Regions from separate parts of the Streptomyces sp. NPDC047706 genome, predicted to be linked through region 1. Evidence: predicted binding sites of a transcription regulator. Region 1 holds the regulator's gene; the other holds the start of a gene.
The links. Region 1 encodes HspR, which represses chaperone genes until heat shock. Its sites were predicted from a motif close to TTGAGNNNNNNNNNCTCAA; they were not measured.
Positions count from the first base shown of each region.

Region 2: the regulator HspR is predicted to act here: its motif matches at 1,753-1,771, upstream of lon (endopeptidase La).

Region 1 covers NZ_JBIDCW010000002.1:231,391-234,801, forward strand. Annotated here, with positions in the region: gene grpE (nucleotide exchange factor GrpE) at 1-84, shown strand, start outside; gene dnaJ (molecular chaperone DnaJ) at 118-1,314, shown strand; gene ACGF8A_RS02995 (heat shock protein transcriptional repressor HspR) at 1,329-1,781, shown strand; gene ACGF8A_RS03000 (substrate-binding domain-containing protein) at 2,202-3,311, shown strand.
Region 2 covers NZ_JBIDCW010000005.1:138,152-141,562, reverse strand. Annotated here, with positions in the region: gene ACGF8A_RS07935 (ATP-binding protein) at 1-36, opposite strand, end outside; gene ACGF8A_RS07930 (response regulator transcription factor) at 33-773, opposite strand; gene ACGF8A_RS07925 (spermidine synthase) at 887-1,564, opposite strand; gene lon (endopeptidase La) at 1,794-3,411, shown strand, end outside.

The DNA of each region.
Region 1 (3,411 bases):
CCGGGCGCGCAGACCGTGAAGGGCGCCGAGGAGGGCGACGTGAAGGCCGACGACAAGGAGAGCGGTGGCCCGGACGAGGGCTGACGTTGAACGGATGAGAGAGGAGGGACGTCGAGGATGAGCACCAAGGACTTCATCGAGAAGGACTACTACAAGGTCCTCGGCGTCCCCAAGGACGCCACCGAGGCCGAGATCAAGAAGGCGTACCGCAAGCTCGCCCGCGAGTTCCACCCGGACGCCAACAAGGGCAACGTCAAGGCCGAGGAACGCTTCAAGGAGATCTCCGAGGCGAACGACGTCCTCGGCGACGCCAAGAAGCGCAAGGAGTACGACGAGGCCCGCGCGCTGTTCGGCAACGGCGGCTTCCGCCCGGGCCCCGGCGCCGGCGGCGGCACCTTCAACTTCGACCTGGGCGACCTCTTCGGAGGCGCCCAGGGCGGGGGAGCGGGCGGCGGCGGGGGAGCGGGCGGGGGCTTCGGCGGCGGACTCGGCGACGTCTTCGGGGGCCTGTTCAACCGGGGCGGCGCGACGACCGGCACCCGGACCCAGCCGCGCCGCGGCCAGGACATCGAGTCCGAGGTCACCCTCAGCTTCACCGAGGCGATCGAGGGCGCGACGGTCCCGCTGCGGATGTCCTCGCAGGCGCCGTGCAAGGCCTGCTCCGGCACCGGCGACGCCAACGGCACACCCCGCGTGTGCCCGACGTGCGTCGGCACCGGCCAGGTGGCGCGCGGCTCCGGCGGCGGTTTCTCCCTCACCGACCCGTGCCCCGACTGCAAGGGCCGCGGTCTGATCGCGGAGAACCCCTGCGAGGTCTGCAAGGGCAGCGGACGCGCCAAGTCGTCCCGCACCATGCAGGTGCGCATCCCGGCCGGGGTGTCGGACGGCCAGCGGATCCGGCTGCGTGGCAAGGGCGCGCCCGGTGAGCGGGGCGGCCCGGCGGGCGACCTCTACGTGGTCGTCCATGTCAAGGAGCACCCCGTCTTCGGCCGCAAGGGCGACAACCTCACCGTCACCGTCCCGGTGACGTTCACCGAGGCGGCCCTCGGAGGCGAGGTCAAGGTCCCCACCCTGGGCGGCCCTTCGGTCACGCTCAAGCTGCCGCCGGGCACCCCCAACGGCCGCACGATGCGGGCCCGGGGCAAGGGCGCGGTCCGCAAGGACGGCACCCGCGGCGATCTGCTGGTCACCGTCGAGGTGAGTGTTCCGCAGGACCTGACGGGGAAGGCTCGTGACGCGCTGGAGGCGTATCGCGAGGCGACCGCGGGCGAGGACCCGCGGGCGGAGCTGTTCCAGGCCGCGAAGGGAGCATGAGTGAAGCCATGGACATCAACGGCCGTCGACGCAACCCCTATGAGCTGACCGAGGAGACCCCGGTCTACGTCATCTCGGTGGCGGCCCAGCTGTCCGGCCTGCACCCGCAGACCCTGCGCCAGTACGACCGGCTGGGGCTGGTGTCTCCGGACCGCACGGCCGGGCGCGGCCGCCGCTACTCGGCCCGTGACATCGAACTGCTGCGCCAGGTGCAGCAGTTGTCGCAGGACGAGGGCATCAACCTGGCCGGCATCAAACGCATCATCGAACTGGAGAACCAGGTCGCGGCGCTCCAGTCCCGCGTCGCGGAGATGCAGGCCGCGCTGGACGGCGCGGCGGCGGCCATGCAGCAGCGTGAGGCCGCGGTGCACGCCTCCTACCGGCGCGACCTGGTGCCGTACCAGGAGGTGCAGCAGACCAGCGCGCTGGTGGTGTGGCGGCCGAAGCGGCAGCAGCCGTCGGACTGACCGACGTGGCGCGACACCGACGACGAAGGGGCCGGGAGGGCGAACCTCCGGGCCCCTTCTTCCTGTTCCGGCCGGCCGTGAGGCGGAGTTCGGGGGCTGGTCCGGCAACCGCACGGTCAGCGGGCCGGTCCGCCGTGAACGCGTTCTGCCCGTCCGGCGACCTCGGTGCCCGGCCCCGGGCCACGCCCCGGTGCTCGCTGCGGGCATCGAGCGGAGCGTCCCAACTCCTCGTGGGTGGAGGGCTGGTGAAGGCTCTCGGGAGAGGGTTTCGCGGTGTGTCCACGAGCTAAGCGGAACGTGATGTTGCCATCTCGTTAAGTGATTCCCCTTGACGCTGAGGGGCGCCGACGCGTTGGCTTTTCAGTCATCCGGGCCGCAACGCCGCGGCCACCTCCGGAAGCAGCAGAAGTGGGCTCATCCATGCGTCGTCGTATCGCCATATCCGTGGTCGCCTCGTCGTTGACCCTGTCGCTGACAGGCTGTGGCGTGCTGGGGGCGACGGGGGAAAGCAGCGACGCGAGCCCCACCAAGGGCAACGACATCACCGTGGGCCTGCTGCTGCCCGAGACGGCGAACACGCGCTACGACAAGTTCGACTACCCCATCATCAAGGAGCGGGTGGCCGTCCTCACCAAGAACCAGGGCGAGGTCCGGTACGCCAACGCCGACGCGGACGCCAACAAGCAGGCCAGCCAGATGCAGCAGATGATCGACGAACAGGTCGACGTCATCCTGCTGGACGCCGTGGACGCGCACGCCATCGCGGGCGGTGTGGAGAAGGCCAAGGAGGCGGGCATCCCGGTCATCGCCTACGACCGGCTCGCCGAGGGCCCCATCGACGCCTACATCTCCTTCGACAACGAACTCGTAGGCGAGGTCCAGGGCCGGTCCCTGATCGACGCGCTGGGCAGCGAGATCGACAGCTCCGACAAGATCGTCATGATGAACGGCTCGCCCACCGACCCGAACGCCAAGCAGTTCAAGCAGGGCGCGCTGTCCGAGCTGAGCGGCAAGGTGACGATCGCCCAGTCCTTCGACACCAAGGACTGGAAGCCGGAGAACGCCGAGGCCAACATGGCCGAGGCGATCCAGAAGATCGGCAAGGACAACATCGTCGCCGTCTACTCCGCCAACGACGGCATGGCGGGCGGCGTCATCAAGGCGATGGAGGCGGCCGGCGTGACCGAACTGCCGCCGATCACCGGGCAGGACGCGGAACTCGCGGGCGTGCAGCGGATCGTCTCCGGCGAGCAGTACATGAGCGTCTACAAGTCCTACCCGCAGGAGGCCGAGGCCGCCGCCGAGATGGCCGTGGCCAAGGTGCAGAGCAGGGACATCCAGTTCGACGCCCTCGCCCGCGACCGGGTCGACAGCCCGACCCACAAGGGCATCCCGGCCCAGCTGGTGTCGGTGGTCGCGCTGACCCGGGAGAACATCAAGGACACCGTCGTCGCGGACGGCATCCACAAGGTGTCGGACATCTGCACGGCCGAGTACAAGGAAGCCTGCGCGGCGATCGGGCTCAGGTAGCGGCGCCCGCTTCCGCGCACGGGTGAAGGGGTGGTTCGCGCCTGCGGCGCGCCGCCCCTTCGGTCATTCTTCCGGGCCGGACCCGGGCGCGGTGGCCCGG
Region 2 (3,411 bases), on a different contig from region 1:
GGGGCTCCTCCGTGCGGCCGGCCGCCCTTCGCTCATGGCGTCGGTGTCTCCAGCGCGTAGCCCACGCCGTGCACCGTACGGATCCGCTCGGCACCGATCTTCCGGCGCAGCGCCTTGATGTGGCTGTCGACGGTCCGGGTGCCGGAGGCGTCCGCCCAGTCCCACACCTCGGCCAGCAGCTGCTCGCGGGAGAGCACCGCGCGCGGGGTGTTCGCCAGGCATACGAGCAGGTCGAACTCGGTGGGCGTGAGGTGCACGTCCTCGCTGCGCACCCGGACCCGGCGCTGCGCGTGGTCGATCTCCAGCTCGCCGAGGCGCAGGATGCCGCTGCGGGGCGTGGCGGCCGCGACCGCGGCCCGCTCCACGCGGCGCAGCAGCACGTGCACGCGTGCGGCCAGCTCACGCATGGAGAAGGGCTTCGTCATGTAGTCGTCGGCGCCGACGCCGAGTCCCACCAGCATGTCGGTCTCGTCGTCGCGCGCGGTGAGCATCAGCACCGGCACCGGCCGCTGGGCCTGCACACGCCGGCAGACCTCCAGGCCGTCGAAGCCCGGCAGCATGATGTCGAGGATCAGCAGATCGGGCTGCCATGCCTCGGCGGTGTCGACGGCGGCCGGACCGTCACCGGCGGTCTGCACGAGGAATCCCTCGGCGCGCAGGCGGGCCGCGATGGCGTCGACGATCGTCGGGTCGTCCTCGACCACCAGAACCCGGCGCTGAGCGCCCGGGGTGGCCGCCGCAGTGCCGTTGTGGGAGGTGTGTGTCTGCTCCATCGCCCGCCCCTGAAGTGTGCTTTCCGGAATCCGTGGGGTGATCCCATGACTGCGATTGACGCTTGAATGATCGGCGTCAGGCAAGCAGAGTACGGGGAGTCGCCGCAGCTCGGCTATTCAGGTCGTACGCCGAGGTGCACGACGTCGGGAACGCCCCGGGCAACCGGGATCTCTTCGGTACGCACATGCCGGAAACCGGCATTCCGCAAGGTTCCTTCAAATTCCGGGGAAGGTTTCGCCGACCATACGGCGAGCACCCCGCCGGGCCTCAACACCCGTGCGCAGCCTGCGAGTCCGGCCTTCGAGTACAGCCCCGAGTTGGCCTCCGTGACGGTCCAGTCGGGCCCGTTGTCGATGTCCAGGCACAGTGCGTCGAACGTGTCGCAAGTCTCATTGACGTAATCGATCAGATCCGCTTCGACGATCCGGGTGCGCGGGTCGGCCAGGGCTTTGCCCGAGATGATGGAAAAGGGCCCCTCGCGGTGCCAGTCGATGACCGCGCGCTCCCGCTCGACCACCGTGATCCGGCCCCAACGCGGGTTGCCCGCGGCATGTGCGAGCGAGAATCCGACGCCGAGGCCGCCGATCAGCACGTGCGGGTCGGGACGGTCGCCGAGTGCGTCGCGCGCGGCGTCGACCAGCAGGCGTTCCGAACGTCCGTCGGAGGTGTCCATCAGGAAGCAGCCGTTGGCGATGATCTGGAGCAGCGCACCGTGCCGTCGCAGTACCACCTCGCCGTAGGGGCCGTCGCGACGGTCCAGGACTTCGGGGATGTCGTGGAGGGTGGGCATCCGTCCATCCTGGCACTCCTCTGACGGAATGTTGACGGAATCACGGAGACCGGGTGGACGGAGGGTTACGGACGGGCTCGCCGGATGCCCTCCTGTCCCGCGCCGTTCCTCATCGGCCTCTCACCAGCCCTTCCTCTTGATCGCTCATAGCGAACGCGGCCGGGGGAACAATGCGTCAGGTCCGAGCATTGAGTCGGCATAGCTCAACTTGACTGCCGAAGGGAAGATCATGGCTGCTGAGTCCACGGCGTTCACTCCGCTCGTCCTGCCCGTGCTGCCGCTCGACGGCGAGGTCGTCCTGCCCGGCATGGTGGTTCCGCTGGATCTGAGCGACCCGGACGTCCGGGCCGCGGTGGAGGCCGCGCAGGCCGCCGCCCGTGCCACGCCCGGCAAGCCCCGGGTGCTGCTGGTGCCGCGCAACGACGGCAGTTACACGGCCACCGGGGTGCTCGGCACGGTCGAGCAGGTCGGACGGCTCGCCGACGGCGACCCGGGCGCCCTGATCCGGGGCCGGAGCCGGGTGCGGATCGGCGCCGGGACGACCGGGCCGGGTGCGGCGCTGTGGGTCGAGGGGACCGGCGTCGACGAGACCGTTCCGGACCCGTTGCCCGGGCACGTGACCGAACTGGTCAAGGAGTACAAGGCACTGGCCTCCGCCTGGCTGAAGAAGCGCGGCGCCTGGCAGGTCGTCGACCGGGTCCAGGCCATCGACGACGTGTCCGCGCTCGCCGACAACTCGGGGTACTCGCCCTTCCTGACCCTCGACCAGAAGATCGAGCTGCTGGAGACCGCCGACCCGGTGGCCCGGCTGAGGCTCGCCACCCAGCAGCTGCGCGACCACATCGCCGAGCAGGACGTCGCCGAGACCATCGCCAAGGACGTCCAGGAAGGCGTCGACAAGCAGCAGCGGGAGTTCCTGCTGAGGCGTCAGCTGGAAGCCGTCCGCAAGGAGCTGCGCGAGCTGAACGGCGAGCAGGAGGGTGAGGAGCCGGACGACTACCGGGCCCGCGTCGAGGCCGCCGACCTGCCCGGGAAGGTCCGTGAGGCCGCGCTCAAGGAGGTCGACAAGCTGGAGCGTTCCTCGGACCAGTCGCCCGAGGGCTCCTGGATCCGCACCTGGCTCGACACCGTGCTCGAACTGCCGTGGAACGAGCGGACCGAGGACGCCTACGACATCCAGGGCGCGAAGGCCGTGCTGGACGCCGAGCACGCCGGCCTCGAGGACGTCAAGGAGCGGATCACCGAGTACCTGGCGGTGCGCAAGCGGCGTGCCGAGCGGGGGCTCGGTGTCGTCGGCGGGCGGCGTGGCGGTGCCGTGCTGGCGCTGGTCGGCCCGCCCGGCGTCGGCAAGACGAGCCTCGGCGAGTCCGTGGCGCACGCCATGGGACGCAAGTTCGTGCGGGTCGCCCTCGGCGGCGTGCGCGACGAGGCCGAGATCCGTGGACACCGGCGCACCTACGTCGGCGCGCTGCCGGGCCGTGTCGTCCGGGCCATCAAGGAGGCCGGGTCGATGAACCCGGTCGTGCTGCTCGACGAGATCGACAAGGTGGGCTCCGACTTCCGGGGCGACCCGGCCGCCGCCCTGCTGGAGGTCCTGGACCCCGCGCAGAACCACACGTTCCGCGATCACTACCTCGAAGTCGAACTGGACCTGTCCGACGTGGTCTTCCTGGCCACCGCCAACGTGCTGGAGGCCATCCCGGAAGCGCTGCTGGACCGTATGGAGCTGGTCCGCCTCGACGGATACACGGAGGACGAGAAGGTCGTCATCGCCCGCGACCACCTGGTGCCGCGTCAGCTGGAGCGCGCCGGGCTGGAGAAGGACGAGGTGACCCTCGACGAGAGCG